2 regions of the Paenibacillus sp. FSL R7-0189 genome follow, and region 2 is predicted to be linked to the other one. Evidence: riboswitches for the same ligand, from Rfam matches in the RefSeq annotation. Region 2 holds a riboswitch; the other holds the start of a gene.
What was found. A riboswitch is a leader RNA that binds a small molecule or an ion and turns the genes downstream of it on or off. The one in region 2 is predicted to bind cyclic di-AMP.

Region 1: it holds a riboswitch for cyclic di-AMP, as region 2 does, so the genes downstream of both, MKY63_RS07765 (hypothetical protein) here and MKY63_RS30160 (KamA family radical SAM protein) in region 2, are expected to answer to the same signal.

What each region holds. Positions count from the first base shown of each region.
Region 1 is NZ_CP150223.1:1,813,275-1,821,071, reverse strand. It holds gene MKY63_RS07775 (hypothetical protein) at 1-382, opposite strand, end outside; gene MKY63_RS07770 (hypothetical protein) at 397-951, opposite strand; cyclic di-AMP (ydaO/yuaA leader) riboswitch at 1,020-1,184, opposite strand; cyclic di-AMP (ydaO/yuaA leader) riboswitch at 1,604-1,793, shown strand; gene MKY63_RS07765 (hypothetical protein) at 2,046-2,462, shown strand; gene kdpA (potassium-transporting ATPase subunit KdpA) at 2,679-4,355, shown strand; gene kdpB (potassium-transporting ATPase subunit KdpB) at 4,372-6,405, shown strand; gene kdpC (potassium-transporting ATPase subunit KdpC) at 6,461-7,069, shown strand; gene MKY63_RS07745 (histidine kinase) at 7,174-7,797, shown strand, end outside.
Region 2 is NZ_CP150223.1:6,813,819-6,821,615, reverse strand. It holds gene MKY63_RS30170 (DinB family protein) at 1-330, opposite strand, end outside; gene MKY63_RS30165 (YafY family protein) at 413-1,324, opposite strand; gene MKY63_RS30160 (KamA family radical SAM protein) at 1,467-2,633, opposite strand; cyclic di-AMP (ydaO/yuaA leader) riboswitch at 2,774-2,915, opposite strand; gene MKY63_RS30155 (AraC family transcriptional regulator) at 2,964-4,631, opposite strand; gene MKY63_RS30150 (ABC transporter substrate-binding protein) at 4,771-5,796, opposite strand; gene MKY63_RS30145 (HAD family hydrolase) at 6,324-6,986, shown strand; gene MKY63_RS30140 (mannitol-1-phosphate 5-dehydrogenase) at 7,029-7,797, shown strand, end outside.

The DNA.
Region 1 (7,797 bases), 2.0 Mb from region 2:
CCCCAGCTGCAACACTGTACAGACGCCCTTGCTGAATATGCCCAGCCAAGGATTTACCCTGGAGCTTGGCCTTTAAATCCTGCAAAGCACCCTGAACTAGCTCAAGCTTAACCTGCTCCCAATCTGAACCTTCGCGGCGGACCTTATCCAGCGCTTCCTCAAGACGGCAATGACAGATAGCCCGTAAAAAAGAACTCCATTTAATGAGATCGAAATTTTTGGTGTTGGCAGAGATTAGACAAGCCCCCCAACTGCAACCTCCCTTACAGGTGAGCTTCAGAATACCATAACGGCAGCCTTCAGCCCCTTCCATTCCATAGTGAATAGGCTCGGGTTCATCCAATACAAATACTTCAATGCGGGATAGTCTGCGCTGGTCCATAGTAGGGTTCCTCCTTAGATTTCCAAAAGCTTTAAGTCTACATGATGAGTGACACTAGCCTTTTCTACACAAGCGAGCATTTCCATTTTATTCTCACAGACTGCGGTATGCTCTAGCCATAGTCGGAACTTCTCTTTCCGTATAACAGATAGATGTAAGGGAAAGGTGCTGCGGGATCTCAAGACATACCAACCGGCGCTTACATCTTTCCAAGGCTCCTTGAAGGCTGTAAACCACGGGAGTTTTTGATGCGATGACCAATCCTGCTGCTGTTGTTGTTCTCGAATTTTTTTATATATTTCATATACAATCTTAGAGTCTAAACAGTCTTTACAAGAAGAAGGTGTACTGAATTGGCGAAGGGCTTGGATCTGGTTCTGGCCAAATGCATAACCTACAATGTACCTGTGATTATTTTCTTCGAACCACAAGGCCCCGAAACAAACGTAATTTAGACTTATCGGCTCAAGCAGCCCTTGATGTATCCCTAAATAATAGTGCTTCAAAACATTCACCCCATCCAGCGTGCTATCACCTAATAGGCTCAGGTAACGCAAAAACCGCAGCAAGAGGAGGACCTCTGCTGCGGTTTTGGATTACAGGCAGATATACCTGGGCCAAAGCGTGGCGGATCAAGGGTCTCTCTCTTTACGCTTACGAGGTTAGCTGTCGGATTCGGACGGTGAGAGTCGCCCTACCTATTGAGACTTACGCAGTCTCCTTTGGATTCACCCCAAGTAGGCCAGGTGGCCTGATGGTTCCCCCGTTCCCTGCGAATGCAGGAACTCAGCGTTGATTGTTTTTCATGAATTAGATTCAACCCGAATCATACTCTTTTCAAGATTTTCTGTAAAAAACGGAAAATGTTCTTTTAGAGCGATTTTAACCATATCCTGCCGACTACGACTGAAAAACGAGGTAAATAGGTATTTATGGCGTGTTATCGCGCCTCTTTCTCGCTCAACCTCTGCTTCTTGCGTTTCAACCTATAAAGGGAATTTGCAGTATTTTCACCCTAAAAAGGTGAATAAAATCACATGGGTTATAGATAGCGATTAAACGCTCGAAACTCGAGTAAACAAGAGATATAGAGAGATTAGATATCAAGTAAGCGCTATCTAATGGGAAAATAGTTTTTAATTTGCATTATTTTGGCATCATTCAGGTTTTACAAGTCTTCGTGCATAAGAGTATGATTACTCCTGTTTCAACGACAATCGAATATTTGATCCGCTTAATTTCCGATAAGGAAAGCGGGGGAACCAACAATCGGCAGCCGATGTGAGAGTCGGAAGCTGATTATGGGGTGAATCCTGTAGAGGGTGCGAGTGAGTTCGCATCTATACAGGTAGGGCGACTCTCACCGCCCGAATCCGACAGCTAACCTCGTAAGCGTATGGAGAGAGGATGAGTGCAATGTGACCGCTAGCGAGCCACAGAGGAGATCCTTTGTGGCTTTTTGCTGTGCTCTTAGAAGCAAAGCATTTATGGAGGCCTCCCCCAAGAGGTCGCTAAATTCATCATTAGCGGTATTTGTAAGGCAGCGTCTAATGACGTGACACAACCGAGCTTTAGGTTGTGCCCGAAAATGACGATAGGTCAACATCCTTTCGGAGATTTTCGTTGCCTCCTTGTTGTAAATGAGCAGGAGGAGAAAAAAGAGATGACGGATCAGAATGAATATGTGCTTGTATGTGCGCCTACAAAGGCGGGAGAACATTTCATTAAACTTCTGAAGTTCAGGGGTATTAAGATGGCGGGATTAACCAACAATCTGGCTGAGAAGGCTTTACTAGAGGAGCTCGGAATCGAGCAGGTTATTCTAGTGGATACCCGCCATCAGAGCACTTGGTTTCGCCCATCGTTCCCGGTAGGCAGGGTATATCTGTTTGAGAGCAGCTTTCCGCTTTGCTGCCGCTATATTCAGATGTGCCGTACCTGGACGACACAGCCAATTTTTGTGATTACAAGTTCTATAAATCCTAGATTGGTCTATAAAAGACTTGGTGCGAGCTATGTAATCTATTCCCATAGTGGTGATGCTGATTTTCTAATCGATAGATCACCTCATCAAGGATAATGGAAGGAGTGCGGAAGATATGATGGATCTGTATATGGTGGCTTCGTTAGCTGTAATTTACGGGTTATTTTATGGCTTTATGCGCTGGTGCGCAGGTGTAGTTGAGGATACGGGGAGGGATAAGCTGTGATTCTAGTAATCGCTGTTACCCTACTGTTGTTTATATATCTGGTTTACGCGTTGATTCATCCTGAGAAATTTTAAGGAGGGGCATTCATGGGCATTTTGCAAATAGTCGTCGTAATTGTAATTCTCATCTTGTTGGTCAAGCCGATGGGGACGTATTTATATCATGTATTTTCTAACGAACCGAATCGTACGGATCGCTGGTTTGCAGGCACAGAGAAAGGTATTTATAAGCTGATCGGCCTGAAAAAACGGGACGGAATGTCCTGGAAGAAGTATGCACTCAGCTTTGTTTTAACTAATATCGTACTGGTTGCTTTCAGTTATATTTTTCTAAGATTACAGCGGGGATTGCCGCTGAACCCGAATGGAATTGCCGATATGGAACAGACGCTTTCATTTAATACGGTGATCAGCTTTATGACCAATACGAACCTGCAGCATTATAGCGGGGAGACGGGACTATCGTATTTTTCACAAATGGCAGTCATCACGATGATGATGTTCACGTCTGCAGCGAGCGGATTTTCTGTTGCGGTTGCTTTTGTCAGAGGGATTACAGGACAGAAATCAGTCGGGAATTTTTTTGAGGACTTCGTAAAAGCACATATTCGTGTATTCATTCCATTAGCTCTGCTAGTTTCATTGGTGCTGGTAGGATTGCATGTGCCACAAACGCTCAAGCCATCGCTTGAGGTCACTACACTCGAAGGGCAGACGCAACAAATCGCTATCGGTCCAGTCGCTTCTTTGGAGTCAATTAAACACTTAGGTACGAATGGTGGCGGCTTCTTCGGAGCCAATTCAGCGCATCCTTTTGAGAACCCTAATCCACTTACGAACGTTCTGGAGATTCTCTCTATGTGGATGTTGCCAGCCTCTTTGCCATATATGTACGGGTTGTTCGCTAAGAACAAACGTCAGGGCTGGGTGATTTTCACAGCAATGATGACCTTGTTCGTTCTGCTGCTGGGGCTGAATTATTATGCGGAAACTAAAGGGAATCCCGCTATTAATGCGCTGGGGATCGAGTCTTCGCAAGGCAGCATGGAAGGTAAAGAGGTACGTTTTGGGATCCCGCAATCTTCGCTGTTCACTTCGGTAACAACGGCAGCTACGACAGGTAGTGTTAACAATATGCATGATACGCTGACACCGCTGGGTGGCATTACCCCTCTGGCCCTAATGATGCTCAATAACGTCTTCGGGGGAAAAGGTGTAGGACTAATCAATATGCTGATGTATGCCATCATGGGCGTCTTCTTATGTGGACTAATGGTTGGCAGAACACCAGAGTTTCTCGGGCGAAAGATAGAAGCCAAGGAGATGAAGCTGATTGCGATTGCTATCCTTGTGCATCCGTTCATTATCCTTGTACCAACAGCAGGTGCGTTCTTAACGGGCTTGGGCAACGGTTCCATTACGAATCCCGGATTCCATGGACTTAGCCAAGTGTTATATGAATATGTCTCTTCTGCCGCGAACAATGGTTCAGGATTTGAAGGGCTTGCGGACAATACCACCTTTTGGAATGTTACAACCGGGATCGTAATGCTGCTTGGCCGTTATGTCTCTATAATCGCAATGCTGGCAGTTGCAGGTTCACTGATCCAGAAGAAGCCGGTTCCTGAGACGATTGGCACATTCCGCACAGACAATGGTCTGTTCACCGGAATTCTGATTGGTACGGTAGTGATTATCGGTGCGCTGACGTTTCTGCCGGTCATTGTGCTCGGCCCGATTGCAGAATATTTGACCTTACGGTAGGAAGAGGGAGAACAAGATGAGTACTGTAAAAAGAAAAAAGCTGCTGACGGGACCCATACTCCTAAGCGCTGTAAAGGATAGCTTTATTAAGCTTAACCCGGTGACGTTAATCAAAAATCCGGTCATGTTCGTAGTCGAAATCGGCACGATTATTGTATTGCTTATGGTACTGGCCCCCGGATATTTTAATGCAGAGAAATCGGTAGGCTTCAATATCACGGTGTTGTTCATTCTGTTATTCACAGTGCTGTTTGCCAACTTCGCTGAAGCGCTGGCTGAAGGCCGCGGGAAGGCCCAGGCGGATTCGCTTAAGAAAACGAAACAGGATATCACAGCTAATAAGCTCGTTGGAGGGTCTGTGAAGACCGTTTCTTCCTCCGAGCTGCGGAAAGGAGATATCGTGATCGTCAGTCAGGGAGAACTTATCCCTGGCGATGGTGAAGTGATTGAAGGGCTGGCCTCCGTAGATGAATCGGCAATTACAGGTGAATCTGCACCTGTTATTAAGGAAGCCGGCGGAGATTTCGGCTCAGTCACAGGCGGCACCCGGGTAGTTAGTGATGAGATTAAAGTCAAAATTACCAGTGATCCCGGTGAGTCATTCTTGGATCGGATGATCTCCCTCGTTGAAGGGGCGAAACGTCAAAAGACACCCAATGAAATTGCACTAAATACACTCTTGATCAGTCTGACGTTGATTTTCCTGATTGTAGTAGTGACCTTGCGGCCAATTGCGACTTATCTGGGTGTTGATCTAGATATTCCTGTTATGATCGCCCTGTTGGTCTGTCTGATCCCGACCACAATCGGGGGACTGCTCTCCGCTATCGGGATAGCAGGGATGGACCGCGTCACACAGTTTAATGTCCTTGCTATGTCAGGGAAGGCCGTTGAAGCTGCCGGCGACATTAATACAATGATTCTAGATAAGACCGGTACGATTACTTTCGGAAACCGGATGGCGAGTGATTTTGTGCCAGTTGGAGATGAAACGGAAGCTGAGCTTACGGCTTGGGCAGCTATTAGTTCGCTAAAGGATGAGACTCCGGAAGGACGTTCTGTTATTGAGCTGGCTAAGAAGCTGGAACGCAGCTATGACAGCAAACTTGCTGAAGGCGGAGAGTTCGTAGAGTTTAAGGCTGAGACCCGGATGAGTGGTATAGATCTGCGGGATGGACGATCTGTTCGTAAAGGGGCAGTCGATTCCGTGAAGAAATGGGTACAGTCGAAGGGCGGAGTCATTCCCGCGAACCTCGACAGTAATTCCGATGCTATCGCTCGAATGGGGGGGACCCCGCTTGCTGTTGCGGTAGACAACCGGATTTATGGACTTATTTACTTAAAGGATACAGTTAAGCCAGGCATGAAAGAGCGGTTCGATGAGCTGCGAAAAATGGGAATCAAGACTATCATGTGTACAGGGGACAATCCGCTGACCGCAGCTACTATTGCCCGTGAAGCAGGGGTAGATGATTTTATTGCAGAGAGTACACCTGAGGATAAAATAGCGGTTATCCGCCGCGAGCAGAACGAAGGCAAGCTGGTGGCAATGACTGGTGATGGAACGAATGACGCACCTGCCCTTGCCCAAGCTGATGTGGGCTTAGCGATGAACAGTGGGACTACAGCCGCTAAGGAAGCAGCAAACATGGTTGATCTGGACTCCGATCCCTCGAAGATCATTGAGGTTGTAGCTATTGGTAAACAGCTACTGATGACACGGGGCGCGTTGACAACGTTCAGTATTGCGAATGATATCGCTAAATATTTCGCAATTATTCCGGCAATGTTCATGCTCGCCATTCCTGAAATGGAAGCTCTGAATGTCATGGGATTGAGTTCACCTAGCTCGGCAATTATATCTGCATTAATATTTAATGCGATTATTATTCCGCTGCTGATCCCATTGGCTATGAAAGGTGTCTCGTATAAAGCGATGAGTTCTACGAAGCTGCTGGGACGTAATATTTTTATCTATGGTCTAGGTGGGGTAGTCGTTCCTTTTGCGGGCATCAAACTTATTGATTTGCTCGTAAGTGTATGGATATAACAACGGATTAACTAATCATTGAAAGGGTGAGAGCATCGTGAATAACAGAAAATCGATTGCGGACGCTGAAGAACAGTTGTCATCATCGAAGGGTGCTAATTTCTTTATTATATTACGGCTATGTCTAGTGTTTGTTGTTCTCTGTGGAGTGATTTATCCTCTGACTACTACAGCGATTGCTCAAGTTCTGATGCCATCGCAAGCGAACGGCAGTCAGCTGAAGAATGACGCTGGAGTAGTAGTGGGTTCAGAACTCATCGGGCAGAGCTTTACGGACCCGGCATTATTCCATGGCCGTGTATCCAGCATTGATTATAAAGCGGAAGCTTCAGGCTCCAACAACTATGGCCCATCCAACCCCGATATGCTGCAGCGGACGAAGGATTCCATCACACAGTGGCAGCTGGATAATCCGGATGTGCCTGTAAACAAGCTGCCGGTTGATTTAGTAACCAACTCAGGTTCAGGTCTTGATCCGCATATCACTCCTGCATCGGCAATTGTGCAGATTCCCCGGATCAGTAATTTGACCGGGATTCCAGCCACGCAGCTGGAAGAGCTAGTGAATAAGCAGACCGAAGGTCGTGATCTAGGGCTGTTTGGTGAAGAACGGGTAAATGTTCTGAAGCTGAATATGGAGCTCCAGAAATTAACGAACAAATAAATATAGCTAATATCCCTGCCCGATTGTTCAAACTGGGTCAGGGATATCTTGCTTTCTGGCATAGAAGAGTGAATGGATGAACGGGTTATTAAGGAGTGGTCTTGATGGGAACATATCGGAGGAAGACGCCGGAGGAACTGCTGCTCTCTATCTATGAGCTGCATCGTGGACGCCTGAAGATCTATATAGGTCCGGTCAGTGGATCAGGCAAGACCTATCAGATGCTGCGTGAGGGGCAGGCGCTGAAAGCACAGGGCATCGATGTTGTAATCTGTGCGGTTTCAACCAACCAGAGTCCAGAAACAAGGGATCAGCTGGGTGACTTGGAACGGATTCCAAGTATTCATTGGTTTCAGAAGGAGATCGAGAAGAAGGATCTGGACGTGGAGGCCATTGTGGCGCGTAATCCAGAGGTTGTACTGACCGATGGATTGGCTCATCATAATCGCGAGGGTGCGGAGAGATCAACTAGGCTGGAGGATATCAAATATTTATTGGGCTGTGGAATTAGTGTCATCACAACTGTAAACGTATACGAGCTGGAGGGCGCAGCAGATCTAGCGCGAAAGTGGACGGGGATTGAGGTGGAGTATTCCTTGCCTGCGGAAGTGCTCACCCTTGCAGATGATATCGTTCTAATTGATGTGACTCCGGAAAAGATACTTCAACGTTTGTCCGAAGGACATTTGGGCAAGAAGCAGCGGACATCGCTTTTTAACAAAGGGAAT
Region 2 (7,797 bases):
GGTTTGCTCCAAATCGGATTGGTTGTGTAACCATGCTTTGTATTGTTCCGATAGCTGTGCAAAGATATTTACGTACTCATCCACAGAATCTAGAATGCTCAAATTTAGCGGGATACTTTGTTGAAAAGCCTCAGGCATAGCAGTGCCTGTTAAAACAAGATACCACATCGTATCAACCGCATAGATATGGCTAAGGGCATGAGCGATGGTGGGAAATGAGCTGTTCACTTCTTGACTTAGCACAGAAGCCGGGAGTTCCTTGATTCTCCCCAGGATAGTTTGGTTTCCCCATGTGTGGTATTTAAACATTTCTACTGGATAATTTGTCATTCGTATTGTCTCCTTTTGAATTGTCATGGATTTGTTTTTGTTACTGTTGTTAATATAAAAGAAGAAGTATGACATCAGACTGTCATACTTCTTCATAAAGTTTGAGTGTGTTTTGAAGCTGCTCTTTTAAAATACCTCGCAATGCAGGGGGTTCGAGGACTTCGGCCCCGCTGCCGAAACTCAGCAGAATGGACCAAAGCCAACAAGCTTCCAATGGCTTATACACAGGAATTCGCATCGTCATGCTTTTATCAGAATGAAATTCCTTGTCGACTTGATGAAACTGATCCAAAGCTTCTGCCAAAGCCTCAGGGCCCACCCGGATTACTATTTCCTCCACCTGATCTACCCTGTTTGAACAGCCAGCCTCTTTGGGTACTTCATGTTGTGATTGAAAGGTATCCTGCGTCAGGAACAAATTCAGCATCCGGGAAAGACGAAACTCCCGATAATCCTGCCGTGCCCGGCAATAACCATAGATGTACCAGTTGCTATATTTAAAATGAAGCTTTACTGGTTCCATTTCACGGGTTGTACGTTCATTTTTTACACTGATGTAATCAAAACGGACAACATTTCGTTCCGCTATAGCCGCACGTAAAAGAGGAAGTGCGTCAGGATCCGTACGCCGGGTTTCAAGATCCACCGCGAGACTAGAGGTCTGTGGCTCCGTTCCAATCGTTTGCAGCCGTTCAATGGTTCTTTGCGTATGTTCATCTTCAAACACGGAAGAAAGACTGTTAAGTACAGTAATCAGAGAAGTGACATCATACGAACGGAGCAGGCTTTTATCCATTTTATATCCGTCCATGATGCCATATCCACCTTTAGTTCCCTGATATGATACGACCGGGATACCAGCGGCACAAATCACATCGATATCCCTATAGATCGTTCGCTGGGAAACCTGAAACTCTTCAGCCAGCTTGGAGGCAGATAAAACTTCGTGGTTCAATAGCTTGTAGATCATAGAAATCAATCGTTCCAATTTCATGTGTGCATTCCCACCCATTAGTCCATTTCGTGTTACAGCGTGATTATATCATAGATTTTTTCGGGCTAATTTTGGGAGGGAGGAGTTTTGTTGTTGGTGATGAAGTAATATCCTATGACAGAGTCTGACAGAGCCGATTAATTTATTTATAGATTAAATCCGCAGGCTCTGATAAATGATTAACAGAAATAATAGCATCGTTTTTTTTCACAGGTGGGGTCCAATATTGCTCATTCCCAGGCAGGTCATCGAACCATTCGGCGTCCTTTGGACAATCTAGAATCATGAATTTTCCGTATTCCTGATCTCTGGATTGATGGTATTTGAGATAGGCTTTCCCGTTATCAATGGCGAGAATTTCTATTTTTCCTGAGGTGTGGCTCATGGATAAGCGTACTCTTTTGCCAAGTCCTGAGGTTCTAGTTTTGGCTTCTTCTACAATTTGATAGACTTGCTCGAGCGGTAATACGAAATCCCGGTTTCCGGCAACGGGCCGGTTCACAAAGAAGTAGTAGGGTGTAACGCCAGCCCATGAAAGTCGGTCCAGTAGTTCCCCTAAAATAATGGGATCATCGTTGATGCCTTTGAGGATGGGAGTCTGATTTACGACAATTGCCCCTGCGTTGTGGAGAGCTTTAAATGCTTTTTTGGCTTCAGGTGTGATTTCACGAGGATGATTGATGTGCGCCATAACATAGATTCGTTTGTCTTCGGTAGAGTAAGTACGAATCAGCTCCAGCAGCTCTTCGTCTTCAGAGATCCGCATCGGATTAAATACGGGTATCTTCGAACCTAGTCTAATGATTTTAACATGCTCAATGCTTCTTAGATTTTCAATAATGGATCTTAGCTTCGGTGTGGAGAGAATTAAACTGTCCCCGCCCGTAAGAAGTACGTTGTTAATCTCCGGATTCTTTGCGATATACTCCAAGCCCGGAGAGACATCAGCCATCGCCTCTTTCACGTCATTTCGAAACAGACGCTTACGGAAACAGTAGCGGCAATAAGCCCCGCAGACCTCGGATACAATCAGTAGTGCAGTGGTTCTATACTTGTGCTGACAACCAGGTACCACATAATTCGTGTCCTCATCGGAGGCGTCCCAGCGCCCATACTCCAGCAGTTCACCTTCGTTAGGAATAACCAGCTTACGGATGGGATCTTCTGGATCATCCCAGTTAATCAAAGACAGATAGTAGTCATTTACACGAAAAACAAATTTTTCTGTAATTTCTTTCAGATTCTCTTTTTCCAGCTCAGACAACATAGCTATTTTGTTAATATCCGTGAAGTACTTTACCTTTTGCACGTACATCTCTCCTTTGTCTCGTAGTGTGAGAAATGAGGGAGCCTTAGTGTCAAAGGCCAATCTACTGCCAGCAGGGTCCAAAAAAAGCACAAAAAGAGACCCTTAGCAAGGGTCTCTGGTTATGTAAATAACATGAAAAGCAGACCCATCCACTGCTGACGAGGTTAGCTGACGGACTCGGGTAAGATGGTACCCTACATTCTAATGCTCAATGATTCGCCCCAATTAACTGGTTCCCCCGCTTTTCAACTGTAAAAGTTGGAAATTAAGCGTAGATAAAGTATACCCTATGAAGTTTTGAAAAGTCAAAAGAGAATCCTAGATTCACCTTCAATTGCTAGCGCTACTTCCGCCGAGTAGTTTAGGCAACAACGTTAGCAGCTTCTCCCGGGTTAACGCATCACTGGAGTTCCATTTGCTTCCGTCGAGCAGATAAACATGTCCCTGACGTACTGCCGGGAGACTGTTCCAAAGTGAACTGTCTAGTAGTCGTTCCATTGCAGCTCGCGAGTCTTTGCGTTCCGGAATGAACATGAAGATATGATCTCCGGCGTAGGCAGGCAGTCGTGTTGGATCCACTTCGGCGAACCCTAACTCTTCGTCCAATATGGCCTGAATCTCTTCGGTCGGTTGTAAACCACATGGGGCATAAAGCGCAGTGGAGAATCCGGACATTCCCATAGCATATAGATGATCTCCATGATCATAGACCAAAGCAGAGGCGGTTTCTCCAACTTGGAGAGTTGTCGAGTAAAGCTGCTGCCACATGGCTGCGTTTTTGATTGTGAATGACTCCAGCCATGCTTCCGCTTCGCGCTGTTTACCTAGCCAACTGCCTAATGTCCGCATTCGGTTGTCGAGAGGCGCAAATGAATCAAAGGTGAGTGTCGGAGCGATACCAGAAACTGCTCTGTAGGCTCTTTCATCACTATTTGCCAAAATGATCAAATCTGGGTTTAGGGAAGCGGTCAACTGCGGGTCCAGTGGAAACCCGACGTTGGCGAGCTTCTTAAGTCGATGTTTATAGACGCTGTTCCGGGCGAATGCTTCATCTCCACCGATAGGCTTTACACCTAACGCGAGAAGGTCGCCAAGTGTCTCGCCATGATAGACAATACGTTTCGCTCGTTCAGGAATTTCCACCTCATGACCCGTCCAATCCTTGACGGTAAGCTTACGACCTTGCTGATGTGCATATTGTCCGGGTGTAACTCCTGTTTTTTGCCGAAAGCGGCGGCTGAAATAGTATTCATCCGAGAAGCCGACCAGTCTGGCGATTTCCCGCAGTGGTTCAGTCGATTCCTGCAGGAATCGTTTGGAATGATTAATACGCAGATCCGTCAGGTATTCAAGCGGCTTTTTACCCGTAAGCTGTTGAAAGATCGGTGTATACTGCCAGATCGATATCCCCGCCCGTTCAGCCAACTGCTTCACGGTGATACTCTCTGTATAATGCTCCTGAATGAATGTTATGGTCTTTTCTACGGATTCCGTAGGACTTGGCAGGTGTTTGGAAGGGTAATTATGCTCAAAAAGTAGCAGCAGCAATTCTTGGAATTTTAATTGTCGCTTGAATTGTTGTACATCATCGGTATTATTCCTGTTCATGAGCAGCTCTTCGACTAGTCGGATTACCTTGGTGAACGGGTGCACAATTAACTCCCGTCTGCCGGAAAGCAGCTCTCCAGAATATCGTTTAGGATGCTTGGTTGTATAAATTGCTGTAAAGGTGATGAGGTAATAATACAACGTCAGCTCCTGGTTGTTCGTACTATAGGAGATTCCAGGAGATAGTAGATAACATTTATCCGTACTTAGTATCACGCTTTGATCATCGAGGTTCAATTGTCCGTTCCCTCCAGTAAATATGAGAAGGGTATAGTCCTGGGTTGTACGCGTTATAGAGCTTGAATCGGCAGCTTGAATCATCAGTTCGGCCTCGTTTAGCTGAAATAACAGAGAGTGGAGTGGGGGGCAGGACGATGATGTATGCAGCATGGGTTCAGCCTCCGTTCATTTGGTGAGAATGATTATCAATGAATTCATTGTATATAAAAAAAAGAAGCATATCAACAGCTGTTGACATGCTTCTTGCAGTTTTTTATCAGCCTTGTGTTAAACACTTCATCTCGGAAGGTTATTTCATATTCAATAGCTGTGGAATTTCGCCAAGCAGCCATTCTCTTGTTGTCGCATCACTTGAAGTCTTCATGATGTCTTGTGTATAGACATATCCGTTCTTGACGGCAGGAAGGCTCTTCCAGATAGGGCTCTTTAATAGATTCTCTGTGGATTGTTTTGCTTCTTCTGCCACTGGAGTCAAGATGAATATCCGGTCTCCGGCATATTCTTTCAGGACTTCCATGGATACTTCCTGGAACCCTTTACCTTCATCAAGTATCTTCTGAATAGCTGGAGTTGCCTTGAAGCCATTCTCCCCATAGAGTACCTGTGAAAGTCCGGTTGCTGCCATTATAAATAGTCTGTCTCCTGGATAATAAGTGAAGACCGCAGCCGTTTCGCCCTCTTTCATGCCTGCGGATTTCAATTGCTTCCACATGTTCTCTTCAGCGGTTTTATACTGGGCAAGCCATGCTTCTGCTTCAGTCGTTTTACCAACAATTCCACCAATGTCCAGCATACGTTCCTGGAGTGGGGCAAAGGTATTAAATATTATCGTTGGTGCAATTTTGGAGAGCTGCTCGAAATCAGCTTCATCTGTGCCCGCATAGATGATCAAGTCAGGCTGAAGCTCCAATGTTTTTTCCAGATTGATAGGGAAGCCTACATCCTCCACACCTTGCAATTGATCTTCAAAAACCTGGCCTTCCCCCATAGAAAGAGGATAACCTACCGCCTGCACACCAAGTGCAAGCAAATCGCCATAAGTTTCTCCAGAATAGATAATTCGCTGCGGATTCACTGGAATCTCTACAGTATGTCCTATGTAATCTGTATAGGAGCGGGTAGTCGCTGCAGCTTCATCTGTACTGCTATCTGAGGGTTCTGCTGAAGGTGCCGCGGTTGCAGCGGAAGAGTTCCCGGTTGCGTTCGCCGTACTATTGGCAGAGGATTGTTCCTTTGAGTTTCCGCACGCCAGTAGCAATGTACTCAGCAAAAATAGTACACATACCACAGCGAAGGACTGTCTTACCTTGTTCATATCTTATTGCCTCCCTATTATATGTAACGACCACCAATAATGATAATCATTCTCGATTAAAAACTATCATAAATTAAAGACTCTTTTTACTCAATGGACAAAAAATAACCCCGTAATTTGATTTGTACAATCAAGTAAAAAGGATGTGGTTGAAATTATTTTAAATTATTTTTAGCTGCTTGGAAAAATACTCTAAATAACAGCAATGGAAAGAAAGAGAGGGAGCTTGCCTTCATAACAAACTTGGCAGAAGGAATCCCTTGAAGCACATAGGATTGTGGTGTTTTTTTGAATCTGATTATTGTTATGTATTAAGATGTTCAGGTGATGCAAAAATTCAGGGTTGTCCGCATTGATTGTAATCGTTATCATTACGTGGCATGTTATCTACCGTGCTTGACGTCAGTAGAAGGGCTTTGTTATGGTTTTTATAGTCAAACGCAAGCCGAAATAGCTTTTTGTAGAATATGCAGAAGGTTTTGCGTAAGATATTCTAACCAAACATAATACGAGGGAGATGGTTGATTGTGATCAAAGGAATTATTTTTGATTTTGACGGAACGATTATCGACACGGAGACTGCTTGGTACACCGCATTTAACGAGGCTTATGCAGAATATGGAGTGGACCTGACGCTTGAACAATATTCCACCTGCATCGGCACGAGCTTGAACAGTTTTAATCCTTATGAATATTTGATGACTGATCTTAAGCTCGCAATTGACAAAGAAGAGTTCAGCAAGGCTGTTAAACAGAGACACAGCAAACTGATGGAGCTTGAAACAATAAGACCAGGTATTCAGCATTATCTTGATTCTGCCAAGGCAGCTGGACTGCGCATAGGGCTGGCCTCAAGTTCTTCCCTGGAATGGGTGGAAAAATATCTGAATCAATTGGGTATTCGCGAGTATTTCGAATGTGTTCGGACTGCCGACCATGTGGCAAAAGTGAAACCAGATCCGGAGCTATATAACCAAACGTTAGCTTGTCTTGGAATCACAGCTGATGAGGCGGTTGCTATCGAGGATTCACCGAATGGATCTAAGGCAGCGGCAGCAGCTGGCATCCGTTGCATTGTGACGCCTAACGAAATTACTAATTTTCTTGAATTCGATAAGCAGCACCATAAAATTGATAATCTAAGTCTTCTTGAATTTGATCATGTAGTTACTCAACGTTGCTTCGTATAGAGAAACCGAGAAACTGAGTTCAAATTAAAGGGGGATACCAAATTGAGAGCCGTACACTTTGGAGCGGGCAATATTGGCAGAGGATTTATTGGGCCTATGTTGTCGGACTCCGGTTACAACGTTTGTTTCGTCGGAAGAAATAAGAGTAAAATTGCCCAATTGCAAAAACGTGGCCAATATCCTGTCACCCTAGCTAACAAGAACCGGGACAGCTTTATCGTTGATAATGTTACAGCGATCAATCTGAATGATACTGAGGACGTTACTAGAGCTATAGCAGAAGCTGAAATTGTGACAACTGCAGTCGGAATATCCGCTTTACAAGATATTGCTGAGACCATTGCGCAGGGCATCGAACGAAGGCTTGAAAACAACAGAAATCTCACCCCTCTTCATATCATCGCCTGTGAGAATGGGATTGGAAGCAGTCAGAAGTTGAAAAAATCTGTTTATCGATATATGAAGCAATCCTTCAAGGAGCTTGCTGACCGCAATGTCGCTTTTCCCAATGCGATGGTTGACCGGATTGTACCTATGCAGAAAAATACAGATTCACTTGAAATCCTCGTTGAACCCTTCAGTGAGTGGGTTATTCCCCGCAGTGGAATGATTGGTAACTACAATGAAATTAAAGGCGTCCATTATGTAGATTCGCTGGCGCCATACCTCGAACGGAAGCTATTTACTGTGAATACAGGTCATTGCAGTGCAGCCTATTTTGGATACCTGGAAGGTTATACTAGCATTCAAGAAGCGATGTCTGATCCCGAAATCAGAGCTCGTGTTCACGGGGTGCTTAAGGAAACAGGGA